One region of the Citricoccus sp. NR2 genome, then DNA from elsewhere that is predicted to be linked to it. Evidence: predicted binding sites of a transcription regulator. Region 1 holds the regulator's gene; the other holds the start of a gene.
The links. The regulator LexA, encoded in region 1, represses DNA repair genes until DNA is damaged. The targets are predictions, from matches to a motif close to TCGAACANNTGTTCGA.
Positions count from the first base shown of each region.

Region 2: O1A05_RS09280 (Rv2578c family radical SAM protein) is a predicted target of LexA. The motif match lies at 6,145-6,160, and genes of this name have one in related genera.

Region 1 covers NZ_CP115154.1:2,799,083-2,807,159, forward strand. Annotated here, with positions in the region: gene O1A05_RS13155 (MarR family winged helix-turn-helix transcriptional regulator) at 1-65, shown strand, start outside; gene O1A05_RS13160 (SseB family protein) at 95-1,000, opposite strand; gene priA (bifunctional 1-(5-phosphoribosyl)-5-((5-phosphoribosylamino)methylideneamino)imidazole-4-carboxamide isomerase/phosphoribosylanthranilate isomerase PriA) at 997-1,767, opposite strand; gene hisH (imidazole glycerol phosphate synthase subunit HisH) at 1,994-2,641, opposite strand; gene hisB (imidazoleglycerol-phosphate dehydratase HisB) at 2,638-3,255, opposite strand; gene O1A05_RS13180 (histidinol-phosphate transaminase) at 3,315-4,376, opposite strand; gene O1A05_RS13185 (LysM peptidoglycan-binding domain-containing protein) at 4,477-4,734, opposite strand; gene lexA (transcriptional repressor LexA) at 5,089-5,820, shown strand; gene O1A05_RS13195 (ATP-dependent DNA helicase) at 5,914-7,998, opposite strand; gene hflX (GTPase HflX) at 7,988-8,077, opposite strand, start outside.
Region 2 covers NZ_CP115154.1:1,965,351-1,973,427, reverse strand. Annotated here, with positions in the region: gene O1A05_RS09310 (sensor histidine kinase) at 1-416, shown strand, start outside; gene O1A05_RS09305 (TAXI family TRAP transporter solute-binding subunit) at 418-1,440, opposite strand; gene O1A05_RS09300 (TAXI family TRAP transporter solute-binding subunit) at 1,599-2,636, shown strand; gene O1A05_RS09295 (DUF1850 domain-containing protein) at 2,650-3,216, shown strand; gene O1A05_RS09290 (TRAP transporter permease) at 3,213-5,351, shown strand; gene O1A05_RS09285 (pyroglutamyl-peptidase I family protein) at 5,375-6,067, opposite strand; gene O1A05_RS09280 (Rv2578c family radical SAM protein) at 6,169-7,257, shown strand; gene O1A05_RS09275 ((deoxy)nucleoside triphosphate pyrophosphohydrolase) at 7,262-7,738, opposite strand; gene O1A05_RS09270 (MFS transporter) at 7,864-8,077, shown strand, end outside.

The sequences.
Region 1 (8,077 bases):
AAGAAGCACAGATCATCGATACGGTCTTCTCTCGTGTTCAGGATCAGCTTCTCTCGGAGTCGTGAGTCTCCGGCTTCACTTGGTGACGCGGGTATTACCCGAGTGAGATCTCCACGGAGTCTGCCCGTTCTGACAACGACGTGACCTGAGATAGCAACTGCTGCAACGTCGCAAGCATCAACCGATGACCCGTCGCATCAGTGCCGTCTTCAGGTGTTGCGATGATGTTGAGCTCCGGCCCGCTTCCTCCGCCGTTGACCAGGCCCCCCGATTTCAGCCGCGTGGCAACGCCCCGACCAGGAGCCAGGGCCAAACGTTGCAATCCTGGCACCAGGGACACGATGTCGTGAAGGTCGGCGGCCAAAGTCTCATCTTGGTAGGACGGCACCCAATTTCGCTGTTGCGCCAGCGACCAGACCGCCGGGCGACGAACCACAAAGGTGAGTTCTTGACCAGGGTCGATGACGACCAGGTCAGACCCCTCATCCACGGCTGACAGGCACGCACGTGGCATCCATGTCGCAACTGGGCGTGCTTCAGTGTGCCAAGCGGTCAATGCCGGAACCGAGGTGAATACCGGCATTGCTCGACGACCGTCGGCAGCTTGCAAGGTGACCAAAGCGACATCTGCTTGTTTGTCCCCGTGGACATGCACGCCATCCTCAGCGGCGACCTCGTGAGTCGACTCCTCGGCCAGGGTCGGAACCACGGCGGCGAACACCCGAACATTCGATAAAGCAGCGACCACTTCGGCCTCATCCGCTACGCCGGACATGAAGCGTTCGGACGCCTCAATCCAAGCTGCCGAAGCCAGTCCGTCATCCTTGTCGAACGCGTGGAGCGGGTTGGCCGATCCGTCGATTCCCGTGCCGGAGAAATCACGACCTTCCCAAGCTTGCCCGGCAGAGTCCGCGGGACGACCATCCTCGGATCGATGCTGGCGCGCCAGGTTCTTCTGGATCGCAGCTTGAATGTGGCCGGGAAGCTCGCGTGATGTCACTGCTCGGCGCCTCCGCCGACGCCAGGTACCTGTTCGGCAATAGCCAGGGCCGCCTGCAGGGTGAACTTACCCGCATAGAGCGCCTTGCCCACGATGGCGCCTTCCACGCCCTGCGGCACCATCGTCGTCAGCGCGCGAATGTCATCGAGGGAGGAAATTCCTCCCGATGCGACCACAGGCTTGTCAGTAAAAGTGCTGATCTTCGCAAGCAGGTCCGTGTTGGGTCCAGTCAATGTACCGTCCTTAGTCACGTCTGTGACCACGTAACGGGCGCAGCCGGCGTCCTCAAGGCGCTGGAGCACTTCCCAGATGTTTCCACCTTCAGTGGTCCAGCCTCGACCTGCGAGTGTTTCGCCCCGCACGTCGAGACCGACCGCGATCTGGTCACCGAACCGAGCGATCGCCTTCGCGGTCCACTCCGGATTCTCCAAAGCAGCGGTTCCCAGATTCACTCGAGTTGCACCGAGCTCAAGAGCATTTTCCAACGAAGCATCGTCACGAATACCCCCCGACAGTTCCACCTTGATGCCCAGCTCACGGACTACCTCTTGGACAATCTTGCGGTTGTCGCCAGTACCGAAAGCGGCGTCCAAGTCGACCAAATGCAGCCATTCTGCTCCCGCGTTCTGCCAGGACAGGGCAGCTTCCAGAGGAGCCCCGTAACCGGTGGCAGAATCCGCCTCGCCTTGAACGAGGCGAACGGCTTGCCCGTTCTGTACGTCTACCGCAGGCAAAAGCTCCAGCCGGGTACGAGGTGTTTCGCTCATCTAAATACTCCTGATCAATTTTCTCGAAAAGTCATGAAGCCGCCCAGAGCGCGGCCTAATCATCAGGCTTCGCCTGGAACCAATACAAAGCCAGCGACGATCGCTAGAATCCCGCAGACGGCTAACCCGAAGAAGAACCATGCTGGTAGCTCCTGTCGATACGCTGACCATGCCCCGCCGAGCATAAGTCCACCAATGCCGATGAGCACAACAGTCCACCATGGCATTAGAGAGAACCCAACCAGTTCTGTAGCAGCCGCATGCCGGCGTCGCCGGACTTCTCCGGGTGGAACTGGGTCGCTGAAAGCGGGCCGTTTTCCACGGCTGCCACGAAGTCGGCACCATGATGCGACCAGGTGACCTTCGGCGGAGCCATCGAAGCAATCGTCTGATCGAACGTCCAGTTCTGGACGGCGTAGGAGTGCACAAAGTAAAAACGCTCGTCTTCGAGCCCGCGGAAAAGAACTGAATCCTCCGCCGGCCGGACACTGTTCCAGCCCATATGTGGCAAAACCGGGGCGGGCAGTGCCTCCACCACGCCTGGCCACTCCCCCATGCCCTCGGTTTCGACGCCATGTTCGACACCGCGTTCGAAGAGGACTTGATGCCCAACGCAGATTCCCAGCACGGGGCGACCACCGGCAATACGACGCCCGATCCAGCGAAGCGCCCCGACGTTCTTGAGCGAATGCATGACGGCGCCGAACGCACCCACACCGGGCACCACGAGCCCATCAGCGTTCATCACCGTGTCGGGATCTGCAGTGAGGCTGACGCGTGCACCTGCACGTTCCAAGGCACGTACAGCCGATCGTACGTTGCCAGAGCCGTAATCGAGGACAGCCACAGAAGGTCCGGTAGCGAGGCCGCTCACAGGGCACCCTTCGTCGACGGCACATCAGTGACACGAGGGTCGTCTTCGGCAGCCACGCGCAGAGCGCGAGCAAACGCCTTGAACTGAGACTCGACAATGTGGTGCGGGTCCCGGCCACGGACCACGTCCATGTGCAAGCAAATGGAAGCGTGGAAGGTTATCGACTCGAAGATGTGACGCGTCATCGAGCCAGTGAAGTGACCGCCGATCAGGTGGTACTGCTGCCCATCAGGCTCACCTTCGTGCACCAGGTAAGGGCGCCCAGAAAGATCTACGACCGCGCGGGCCAGCGCTTCGTCCAATGGCACTGAGGCTTCACCGAACCGACGGATACCCTTCTTGTCACCCAAAGCGACCTTCAGCACTTCACCGAGGGTGATAGCAACATCCTCGACGGTGTGGTGGACGTCAATGTGCGTATCGCCGGATGCTTTCACCACCAGGTTCATCTGCGAATGTTTCGCCAAGGCGGTCAACATGTGATCGAAAAACGGCACGGAGGTGGAAATGTCCGACGTGCCGGTTCCATCCAGGTCCAACTCGACGAATACGTTGGATTCTGACGTTGTGCGTTGCATGCGCGCACGACGGCTGGAAATCAGTTCAGCAACCATGAAGAGGGCGCTCCTTGAGTTCAAGGCCGACTGGGACTGTCCAGCCGACGCCAATAAGTCTACTGTGCAAGCTCCGGAGCGTCCTCGAGAATACGCCTCATCGCGTCAAGAAACGCCGAGGTCTCTTCAGCTGTGCCTGCAGTCACACGCAAGTGGTTGGCAATACCGACATCTCGCACCAAGACCCCGAAAGCAAGTAGCCTTTGCCAGACTTCGCTGGCGTTCGACAGCCCACCAAAGAACACGAAGTTTGAATCGGAAACTGCAGGACGCAATCCCAGCTCCCGAAGCCCATCCACGATTCGATCACGTTGGACCTTAATTTCCTCAACCGTTGCCAACAGCGAGTCAACGTGGGCCAACGCGGCGTTAGCCGTCGCTTGAGACATAGAAGACAAGTGATACGGAAGTCTCACGAGCCGAATGGCGTCAGTCACTTCTGGCGCCGCCGCGAGGTAACCGAGACGGGCGCCGGCCAACGCGAAAGCCTTCGACATAGTACGCGTCACGATCAATCGGGGACGTCCGGGGAGCAGAGTAAGTGCGGAACGCGTACCCTCCAATGCGAACTCGGCGTAGGCCTCATCCACAACAACCATGGACTGGCATGCGTCGGAAGCCTCGTAAACGGCCTCGATCACGTCCAGCCCCAATGCCGTTCCGGTTGGATTATTGGGAGAGCACAGGATCACGATGTTAGGCGCGTGTTCTTCGACCTGCACTGAGGCAGATGTTGCTGTAAGCGTGTAATCATCATTCCGAATTCCGGCGATGTATCTGGTGCTCACGCCTTCAGCGAGCAAGGGATACATCGAGTAAGTCGGTGGAAAACTCAGAACACTTCTGCCTGGTCCACCAAAAGCCTGCAGAATCTGCTGAAGAATCTCGTTAGATCCATTCGCTGCCCAGATCTGCCGCTCAGTCAGACCCTCGCCAAGATAAGCCGCCAAACGTCTACGGAGTTCCGTGAATTCCCGGTCCGGATAGCGATTCAACGAACGTGCCGACTGAAGCGCTTCAGCTCCGATCGATTCGACCACGTCTGTTGGAACCGGATGCGTGTTTTCATTCGTGTTGAGCATTACCGGCACATCTAGTTGTGGTGCCCCATAGGGAGTCATGCCACGCAGGTTCTCACGCAAAGGTAGAGCCGCTAGAGCATCAGCGTTGAAATCGTTCGAGTTTGGAGTCACGCACACAGTCTAGATCCGACGTTGACCTTCAGTTCCCCGGTGACGCGGGAACGAAGAGCGTATCGCCGACATTAATATCCGATCCTGCGAGCTGGTTCAGGTCACCGATGCGCTGAACAATCTCAGCGCGGGGTGCATCGAGATCAACCTGTCCCGCGATCCCCCAGAGGGTGTCGCCGTATCCGACAGTGTATTCGATTGCACCCGAGGGCAGACCGGAGTTCGACGCGTTCGCTGAAGAACCGAACAGATCCCCGATCAGGGCCGCTGCAACGATCAGGGCCATCAGAATAATGAGGGGAAGTGTTCGTAGAACAAATCGACCGCGTCGAGTCAGGCAAATGCCGCTGCTTCCTTGGTTTTGCGTAGCGATGCTCATGATCCCACTGTCCTCTCTTTTCGAACGGCCCACTTCTTTCGACTCGATCGACCGTTCTAAGTTCGTACATCTTTTCTAGCACAGCCTTTCGACCGGATGCAAGATATTCCTCGTACAGATCTTTGAACTTGTTCGAAGAATGCTGTAGCCTTGAAGTACGGATCGCCTTGACCCTGCGAATCGGTCACCGGATGTCCCGGCGTCTTGACTGCGAAACAGAGTCCATCAGCGGCCATGGACACGATAAGAACGGAGAGCCCCATGAGTTCATCGACTCCAGACGGTCACGAGCAGAACTTCGCGGTATACAGCGTTAAGAAGCTGACGCAGCGGCAGCGACAAGTGCTCAATTACCTACGACGAGCCATCGCGAAGACTGGCTATCCACCGTCGATGCGTGAGATCGGCAAGGGGACGGAGTTGCTGTCTCTCTCATCCGTGACGTACCAGCTCAAGAAGCTCACCGAGTACGGGTACATCCGCCGAGATCCTCGTATCCCCCGGGCCATCGAGATTCTTCGCGATGAAGACGGAAATCTCCTGGGCAATGAGTCAGATTCGGCCCAGGAGATTGACACCGATGAGTTGCAGCTCCCCTTTAGCCGCGAAATCGACTCTCACAACGTCATGGTTCCCTTGGTGGGGCGCATTGCCGCCGGCGGGCCAGTGTTGGCTGATCAGCATATCGAAGATGTCATCGCCCTCCCCAAGTTGCTAACTGGTGATGGGGACCTGTTCATGCTCAAAGTCACCGGAGACTCGATGGTGGATGCCGCTATCTGCCATGGCGACTGGGTCGTGGTACGCAAGCAGAACAGCGCCACCAACGGCGACATCGTCGCCGCCTTACTCGATGAAGAAGCAACGGTGAAGACTTTCCGCCAGCGCGATGGCCATACCTGGTTGCTGCCTCAGAACACCGCGTACGAGCCCATCTTGGGCGACCACGCCACCATCATGGGAAAAGTTGTGTCCGTCCTTCGATCCATCTGACGCTATCGGCGATATAGCCCGCCGATAGAACGACAGGGGCCCAACGACGTTTTCGTCGTTGGGCCCCTGTCGCGTCGTGATCGCTCACCGTATTTAGACCTTCGCGAGGCGACCGAGGGCACCGAGCACAGTGTCCTGTTCCGTCGTGTACCAAAAGTCCGGCAGGGCTGACCGGATATACTTTCCATAGCGGGCATGATGAAGCCGCGAGTCAAGGATCGCCACGACACCTCGGTCATTAGCCGACCGGATGAGTCGACCCACGCCCTGAGCGAGTCGGACCGCAGCATGAGTCGCTGAGACTTGGATGAAACCGTTGCCCCCGCGCTGCGCAACGTCTCGTGTACGAGCCTCGGACAGTGGGTCATCAGGACGTGGGAACGGCAGTCTGTCCACCACCACCAGACGGCAGGAGCGTCCGGGGACGTCCACGCCTTGCCAGAGGGACATCGTGCCGAAAAGGCAGGTATCCTCCTCTTCCGCGAATTGTTTGATCAATGCGGACAGCGTGGAGTCGCCCTGGCAGAGAATCTGTGGATTTGGCCCCAACCGCCGACGCAACTCATGAGCCGCGTCCTCGGCCGCCCGGCGCGAAGAGAAGAGACACAATGCTCCACCCTGAGAAGCTCGCAACAACGCCTCTAGTTCGTCGTACGTCGCCGGCGAGGTGAGGCGACTTGGTTTAGGCAGTTTCTCAGCCACGTAGAGAATGCCTTGCTTGGCGTATTCGAAGGGGCTACCCACGTCAATGCCCGTCCACTCCGGTCCACCGGACCCCGAGAATCCTAGATCTCCAGCGATGGGCCCGAATGAGTCCCCGACCGTCAACGTTGCCGACGTAAGAATCGTCGTCGTGTCTTGCAGAAGGTTCTCACGCAGCCTTCCGGACACCGACAGAGGAGCCACGTAGACGGTAGGAGACGTATTCTCGTCGCCGGCGATCCACCCCACGCCAGGCTCAAATCGTCCAGGGCGGGACACCCATGCGACCTGACGGTTGTTTCCGTTTTGGCCGGCATCCAGAACACGTTCGGCTGTCTCAAGTACCTCTTGTAGCTTCGTGCGGACGACATGGCGGCCCGAGGAGTCATCGCTCGTCGACGAGGCATCTGTGGATTCTTTCCCCGTGGTCTTGAGCTGGCTCAATCCCTCACGAGCGGCTGCTCGCACTGACTCGAGAGCTTGTGTCTGAACCTCGTTGGGTCCCATTGGCATCCACCCCGATGGTGCGGAGATGAAGGCAGCTTCCAAAGCATCTGCCGCAGCACCGAGGTCCTCGAGCACGACTGACGCTTGTCGACGGCCGGCGGTCACGGCTGCGCGGACAGATGCAGAGGAAATCTGACCCGTCACTGCGTTCGTAACACGATCCGCCAATTCATGGGCCTCGTCTACGATTACAGCTTCGAATTCGGGAAGAACTTGCAACCCTTCGAAAGCGGCAATGGCGAGCATGGCATGATTCGTGACTACCACGTCTGCTTCGCCGGCCTGTTGACGGGCTCGTTCCGAGAAGCATTCTTCAGCGAAGGGACAACGCTGAGCGCCGATACACTCTACCGCAGACACAGACACCTGCCGCCAGGCGTTATCGTCAACCCCAGGGTCTAGGTCGTCCCGATCCCCTGTCTCTGTATCTTCCGCCCACTCGCGCAGGCGCACGAGTTGCTTTCCGAGGTCGGTACGGGGCGCTGCCGGTGCGTGATCGGCTCCGTCAAGAAGCGTTGGTTCCGGCTCGTCGGCAGGGAATCCACCGTTCAGCTTATGCAGGCACACGTAATTTGCCCGCCCCTTGAGGAGGGCGATGTCCATGGGCCGTGGGAGTTCCTCTTTCAGCGCCTCAAGAAGACGTGGAGCATCTCGACGAATGATCTGAGATTGCAGTGCCAACGTCGCCGTGGCAACCACGACCGGCAGATCTGCTTCTACCGCATGGGACAGAGCCGGAACCAGGTAGGCCAAGGACTTCCCGGTTCCAGTTCCGGCTTGCACGAGCAGGTGCTTTCCGGTGTCGAGAGAGCGCGCAACTTCCAAGGCCATTTGTCGTTGGCCTTCTCGACGTTGTCCCCCGGTCCGTTCAATAGCTTGTTCCAGCCAGGCGGCAGCCCGCCGCTCTGCTGGGCTCAGCGTTGCGACGGGCTGCTCAGAGTCAGAAGACACGGTGGTGCTAGACGACATACTGCGCGAATTCTTCCTTGTCTTCTTCGCGTACCAACACGGTCAAACGAGTCCCCTCGGGCTGGTATTGCTCAGACAA
Region 2 (8,077 bases), 830 kb from region 1:
AGGCCCGCGTAGAGGTCGAGGTACCGGAGGACCTGGCCGTGCACCTCGTCGAGCACACCCTGGATCAGACGCTGGATGTGCTCATCGACAACGCGCTGAAATTCGGAGGCGACGGTGTCACCGTGACCTTGCAGGCGCGTCGGCTCGCGGAGGGCACCGTGGAATTGATCGTCGACGACGACGGGCCGGGCATCCCCACCGAACTACTCGAGCAAGCCTTGGTGCCCTTCTGGCGCAACGGCACCGCCCGAAATGCCGCTGGTCTCGACGTCGCTGGTGGGGCCGGACTCGGACTGTCCATCGTCGTCACCCTCCTGGAGCTCGACGAGGGCACCCTCACTTTGGAGACGCGATCCCCACACGGGCTCCGCGCGGTGGTCCGGCTACCCGCCGCCACGGCCGCCCTGGATCACTGATTCAGTTCTCCAAGGCAGAACGATGCGCTACTTTGGCCCGTTCGTAGTAGTTCACCGCGCCCTCGTGCAGTGGCACCGGTAGCGTCCCGATCGCCGTACGTTCACTGAGCTGCCGGATCCCGGGATGCACCTGCACCAAATCCGCGCGGGAATCGAACAGCGTCTCAGTCAGCTGCTCCACCGTTTTGGTGCCCAAATCCTCACGCACCACCAGCAGACTGGAGATTCCCACCGATCGCACCCCGGGCACCCCGGGGTAGGTGTCCACCGGGATCGGCACCTCCTCGAAGTGCGCCCCGTGTCGTTCCGTCAGCGGGGCCGCCCATTCGGAAAGATCAATCAATCGAACCGACGTCCTTTCGGCCAGCTCCGTCACCGCTTGGGTCGGTACCCCGGCCGACCAGAAGAACGCGTCCACCCGCCCGTGTTCCAAGGCATGCACGGACTCTGTCAGGCTCATCGACACCGGCTGCACCGCGTCCGTCCCGGCCTCGGCGTCCAGCCCGGCGATCTCCAGAAACCGGTGGGCCAAAAATTCGGTGCCCGAGCCCGCCGCGCCCACCGAGAGCGTCCCTCCGGCGAGATCGGTGAGTTGCTCCACCGGACCGTCTTCGAGCACCACCAGGTGGGTGTGGTTGTCATAGAGTCTGGCCACCGTGCGAATCCCCAGCGGCTCCTCGAAGGGCCCCTCCCCGCTGACGGCCAGGGCGGTAATATCGGCGAGCGCGAAGCCCACATCTGCCTCACCGCTCGCCAGCATCTCCAGGTTCACCACCGACGCCGCCGTCTGCCGCGCCGTCACCTGTGCATCAGTGCCCTCGGTCGCATGCTGTAGCGCCTCCCCCAGCGAGTGATACACCCCGCCGGGCAATCCCGAGACCAACGTGAGCTGTTCGGGTGCGGCGCCACCACGTTCGTGCACGGTCCACCAGACACCACCACCGGCCAGCGCCACCACCGCGGCCAGGGCAACCACCATCCCGGCACGCACGCGTCGCCGCGGAGGGGCTGGCTGTTCCGTCATCGTCGTTCTACCTCAAGCCTTCCTCAAGTCTTCCTCAAGCTTTCTCTCAGGACATGACTTCAGTGTGACACAGCTCATAGCGTGAAAGGTGCGACGTGACGTAGGTCACGGTCTGCCGCTTCGACAGGATCACTCACCACCGAATCACAGGAGGCCTCATGTCTGCCACACGACGCACCACCGCCACCCTTGCCCTGGCGGCCACGGTCGGATTGATTGTCGCCGGCTGCAGCCAGCCCGCCGAATCAGGAGGAGGCGGCGACGGCGAGGAGCAGGACCGCGTTAGCACCATGTCCATCGTCACTGGCGGCACAGCCGGGGTGTACTATCCCATCGGCGGCGCGCTCTCCGGCATCATCGACGACCATGTGGAGGGCACCTCCGCCTCCGTGGAAGCCACCGGCGCCTCTGTGGAGAACATCCGGCTCATCGCCTCCGGCTCCGCCGACATCGCCATCACCCAGGGCGATGCCGCTGACCAGGCGTACAACGGCACCGGTGACTTCGACGGCGAAGAGCCCATCGAGACCAAAGCCATCGCAGTGCTGTATCCGAACGTTTATCACACCGTCACTCTGGCCAGCATTCAGAATCGGCTCGGACTCGAGTGCTTCTCCGATATTGAGGGCCACCGGTATTCGGTGGGCGATGTGGGGTCCGGCAACGAAGCCACCACCAACCAGGTCTTCGAATCCCTCGGCATGGACGTCACCTCCGACATCACCCGCAGCCAGTTGGGTTATGCCGAAACCACCAACGCCTTGACCAGCGGCGGCCTGGATGCCGGCTCTTGGGTGGTTGGCGAGGGGCACGGCGGCATCAACGAACTAGCCGCCACCGATGATGTTGCCCTGGTTCCGATGTGTGAAGACGAGATCACCGCCATCACCGAAGGCGACGGCGGTTACACGGCACACACGATCCCCGGTGGCACCTACTCCGGGGTCGACGAGGACGTCGAAACCATCGCCGTATGGAACGTCCTGGTCGTGCCCGCCGACTTCAACGAAGAACAGGCCTACGAACTCACCGAGGCCATCTTCGACAATGTCGACGCCATCACCGATGTCTACGCCCCGGCCGCGGATTACCTGACCTTCGACAACGTGGAAAACGCTCCCGTGCCTTTCCACCCCGGTGCCGTCCGCTACTTCCAGGACAACGACGTCGAGGTCCCCGAGGACCTGCAGGGTTAAGGGCGCAACCACCGTGAGCACCCCGCGTTCACAGCCGCCGGCTCGTCGATCGCCTCGCGTGATCGGCGGGCTGGTGGCGGCCCTACTGGTCACGGCAATCGGCTTCGGTCTCCTGGTCCCCCTCTGGCCGGCGGTCACCGTGGATCACGATGAGGATCGGCTGGCCGCGTGGCGCACCGAGGCCTTCACCCTCAGCTACATCCATTCCATCGACGGGTTACCGATCGAAGAGGACCTGCGCGTGACTGAGGGTGAGCTGGTGGTCGAACGTACCCGACTGAAGCAATTCGGTGCCGGCATGGGCCATATTGACGGCGAAGGTCAGGGCCGCGCCGACGGCGACTGGTGGGTGGTCGATGACCTGGAGCGCGACATCGGTAGCCAGATGCACCTGCGCGCCGGAGCCACCCGCATCGATCACCGCATTACATCAGCCGAACACGAACTACGACTCTCAGTGTGCCTGCCCGGCGAACGCATCACCATTAGCGCTGCCCGGGTCTCCACACTCACCCTGTTCACTACGCCCGATGACCCCGCATGCGCCGGGTACACGTACCAGAATGAGGAAGATTCATGAGCCAATCAGCGGTGGAAGAAGCCGCCGAGCGCCACGGCGCTCAGCTGCTCCCCGAAGAACTTCGACGGATGAACACCGGGGTCGATCAGGATGACGACTCCGAGGAAACCGATTCCGACACGCCCTTGTGGCATCGCCTCGCCGAACAGCGAGTGGGCACCGGCGGATTCCAGAAGCTGCTGGGCTGGATCATTCTGGCCCTGGCATTGGGCCTTGGCGGATTCCAGATCTACATCGGTGTGACATACAGCTTGGATGCCCGCCAGCAGCGGCTCATCCACCTGCTCTTTGTCCTGACCCTGATTTTCCTCACCGTGCCCGCGTTCAAGAACAAGTTCGGGCGCTCCGTCCCAATGCTCCTGGTCGATCTCGGGCTGATCGCCGCGGCCGTGGTGGTCTCCGTGTACCCGATCGTCAACGCCGCGGAACTCGCTCGCCGCGCCGGCGCCTACGAGACCACGGACTGGGTACTCGGACTCGTGATGACCGTGCTGCTGTTGGAAGCCACCCGACGCACCGTGGGCTGGTTTATGTCCGCGCTGGTGCTGTTCTTCATGTTCTATGCCTGGGCCGGCCCCTGGTTCCCTGGAGATTTCGCCCACCGTGGCGCGACCATCGAGCGCCTTTCCAGCTACGTGTATCTCGGCAACGACGGCATTCTCGGCTTGACCTTGGGCGTGGTGGTGACCTTCGTGTTCATTTTCGTGCTCTTTGGTGCGGTGCTGCAAAAAACCGGAGGTGGTAACTTCTTCATCGGTTTGGCCTTCTGCCTCACCGGCCGCTCCCCCGGCGGTCCCGCCAAGGGTGCGGTGGTTGGCTCGGCCATGATGGGTTCCATCTCCGGCACCGCCTTGGGAAACGTAGCCACCACCGGCCCCTTCACCATTCCGATGATGAAGAAAGTCGGTTACAAGAAGGCAGAGGCCGCGGGTGTGGAAGCAGCTGCCTCCACCGGCGGACAGATTCTGCCGCCCATCATGGGTGCCGGCGCCTTCCTCATCGCCGAGCGCACCGGCATCCCCTACGCGGATATTGTGCTGGTCTCGATTATCCCTGCGCTGATGTACTTCGGCACCGTTTACCTCTTCGTCGACATCAAGGCGCGCAAGCGTGGCATGGCGGGTATGACCAAAGAACAGCTCCCGGTGCTCAAAGAAGTCATGAAGGGCGGATGGCACTTCCTAGCTCCACTCGTACTGCTCATCGTGTTGCTGCTGCAGTACGTACCTCCGGGCCGCGCGGGGCTTTACGCGACCGGCGCCCTCTTCATCGTGGCCATGCTGCGCGGCATCAGCCGGCTGAGTCTGAAAGACATGGGGGAGGTGTTCGTCATCGCTGCACGTAATACCCTGCCCGTCTCCGCGGCCTGCGCCATCGCCGGCATCATCGTTGGTGTGGTTGGCCTCACCGGCCTGGGCCTCGTGATCTCGGATGTGCTGGTGAGCGCCTTCGCCGGTAGCCTGCTGCTCACCCTGATCATGGTAGCCCTGGCGTCACTGTTGCTCGGCGTCGGTCTGCCGGTGACTGCGTCCTATGTCGTGCTGATCATCCTCGCCGGACCTGCCCTGCAGGAACTCGGCTTGGCCGTGATCGTCACGCACCTGATCGTCTACTGGTACAGCCAGGATTCCAATGTCACCCCACCGGTGGCACTGGCAGCGTTCGTGGCCGCCGGCATCGCGAACTCCTCGCCCATGAAATCAGCATTCCATGCGTGGATTTTCGCCAAGGGGCTCTACTTCATCCCGCTCATGTTCGCCTATTCGGCACTACTGATGACCGGGCCACCCTCCGAAGTGGTCATCGCGACCATCACCGGCTGTATCTCGCTGGTCGCCGTGGCGATGGCAATCGAAGGCTATCTGGTACGAAAGGTGCCCGGATGGCAGCGGATCGTCCTGGCCATCTCCGGGTTCATGGTGATGACCGCCCCCGAGTGGACCGGATGGACAGAGTCCCTGTTCGGCGCTCATGTCGGATCCCCCGTCTTCGTATGGGCAGGCACCGCGGTGACCTGTATGTTCGTCGCGTTGCAGCTGATTCAGCACAAGCGCTTCGGTCCGCAGATTATTGAGCCGGTTGCCCCGAAGAATAATGCATCCGCATCGGCAGAGGCGGCTCCGCAGCCCGCGTAGTGATTCAGCAGTGACCGACCCGGTCAGTGCAATGTTCCGAGGCCGGCCCCCTGAGTGGTGTCGGCCTCGTGCGCGTCTGGGTCGCGAAGGTGCTTCAGAGTTTCCTCCACCACATGACACACGCCAGCCACACTCTCCGCCAGGGGGATTCCCGGATAGACCGTGGAGACATCGGTGTCCCAGGGAACATGGACAAATCCAGCAGATTTCGGACTGCGCTCACCCCACGCGCCAATCTCGACTGCATGCATCAACGAGTAAAAAACGTGATTGCAGACGAAAGTCCCTGCGCTCAAAGAGAGCTCCACCGGCAGTTCCCCCGCCGCTGACACGATGCGACGAGCGGGCAGCGTGGCGAAGATTCCGTCGGGGCCACCAACGACAACCGGTGTCCCGTTGGGTTGATATCCGGCATTGTCTGAGATCCGCGCCTGCTGGAGATTGATCCCGACCTGCTCCACGCCGACTTGCGATCGTCCGGCCGCCAGCCCCAGACAAATCACAACTTCAGGTTCGTGGTGAGCGATGAGGTCGAACAATACCTCGTGCGAGGTGGCAAACTCACAGGGCAGAACAGCCGAGACCACCTGAACGCCTGACCCCAGCAAGGCACGGGCGGCCGCATCAGCAACGGTGGCTGACGGATTGTGCTCGTCATCCCCGAAGGGCTCGAATCCCGTCAGCAATACAGTCGGAGTTTCGTGCGTGGAGCTCATGATCATCCATCGTAAATGCCTCGCCGTCAGAAGGGACACCCCTTCTATAGAACATCGAACACTTGCTTGCTTAATCCCAGAACAAGTGTTTCAATAGAAGCATGCGATGGGAAGCGCAGATGCTGCAGGCCGATGACGAGCAACCGGCGGACTCCCCCGGCATTCCAGTCGGACGCACCGCCACTTTGCCCCTCGTTGGCCTGCAGCGTTCCATCACCTCTCCCCAATTCGCTGACACCGTGTTCCATGAAGTTCTGGCCAAGTCGGCGCTCAATCAGGTTCCCGCAGCGTCATCGATGCCGTTCCGCTGGACGGTGAACCCCTATCGGGGATGCACGCACGCCTGCGTCTACTGCTACGCACGCAACACCCACACCTACCTGGATCTCGACGCAGGAGCAGACTTCGACCAGCAGATCGTGGTCAAAGTAAACATCGCCGACGTCTTGAAGGCCGAAGTGAATCGCCCCAGCTGGACCCGAGAAATGGTGGCACTGGGCACCAACACCGATCCCTACCAGCGTGCCGAGGGCAGATATCAGCTTATGCCGGGAATCATCCGCACTCTGGCTGATTCCGGAACGCCGATCTCGCTACTCACCAAGGGCACACTGCTAAAACGCGATCTGCCGATTCTCAAAGAAGCGTCCAGCCTGGTACCTATCCAGGTTGGGGTGTCCTTAGCGCTTCTCGAACCGGCGTTGGCCGCTCGGGTCGAACCTGGAACACCGAGCCCCACCGCCCGACTCAAGCTAATCGAGAAACTTACTGAGGCCGGTGCCGAAGTGTCCGTCATGGCCATGCCGATCTTGCCCTGGCTGACGGATGGCGAGGACGATCTCGAGTCCCTCTTTTCTGCGGTAAGGGACGCTGGCGCACACCAGATCCAAGCTGGTGCGCTGCACCTTCGCCCTGGCGCACGGCAGTGGTACCTCGAATGGATTGAACGCGAACATCCACAATTGCTAGCCGGCTACCGAAACTTTTACGCCCACGGGTCCTACGCACCACAGAGTTATCGACGTGCGCTGAGTCGTCGAGCCGTTTCTGTGGCTTCTCGGATGGGACTTCACTACGGGTCTGCACATCGCGCTCTCCCAGAGCGACCGCGTTCCGCCGCACCGGACTTCGGCGCCAAGACGTCCACGCTGCGAGAACCTGCGCCACTCCAGCCCAGCCTTTTCGACTGAGCCTCTACTCGCCGAAACGCGCCAAAAGGGCGTCGACGATAGGGAAATCGGCGGGAATCCATTCCAGTCGGTACAGCGCCTCAGTCGTCACATCAGTCCACTCCAGCAGGTCGTGGTCCTCCAAGGGCGCTGCTTCACCGGCGACGATCCAGGCTTCAAAGACTCGCATGCGAGCTCCGTTAGCCAAGAGCCACCCGTCTGGGTGATCGGACCGAATCTCGTCCCCCAGCTCGATCTCGACACCCAGTTCTTCCTTGACCTCTCGGATCAAGGCCGACTCTGCATTCTCCCCGGGCTCCACTTTTCCACCAGGAAATTCCCACAGGCCAGCCAGAGCCTCTGGAGCACTGCGCCGAGCAGCGAGTAGTTGCTTCCGCGATTCCCGAGTATCGAGTATCGCAGCACCAACGACCCCGCGTTTCTTCTTCGACTGAGATGGCGGCGTACTCGTAGGCACCGCTGAGGAGGAGGCACGACTCATGGTCTCGATGATAGTTCCAACAACGCCTCCCCACATCCGCCGTTGTGATCAATCCGACGTCCGCGAGGAGCCGTTCCGAGGTCTTCTGCGTTGAGAGCGTGTTCCGAGGTCCCTAAACTTAGCTAGTGACGTTTTCCTTTGCTCCGCGCTCGGCTAGCGGACGTACTTATCCTTTGATTCCGGCGGTCCTCGCTCTTGCTTTGGGCGCCTTTGCTATCGGCGTCACCGAATTCACCATCATGGGGTTACTTCCCCAGGCGGTCGAGGATCTTGGCGTGGATCTACCCTCAGGTGGCATCCTCATTTCTGCCTACGCGATCGGCGTCGTGGTCGGCGCCC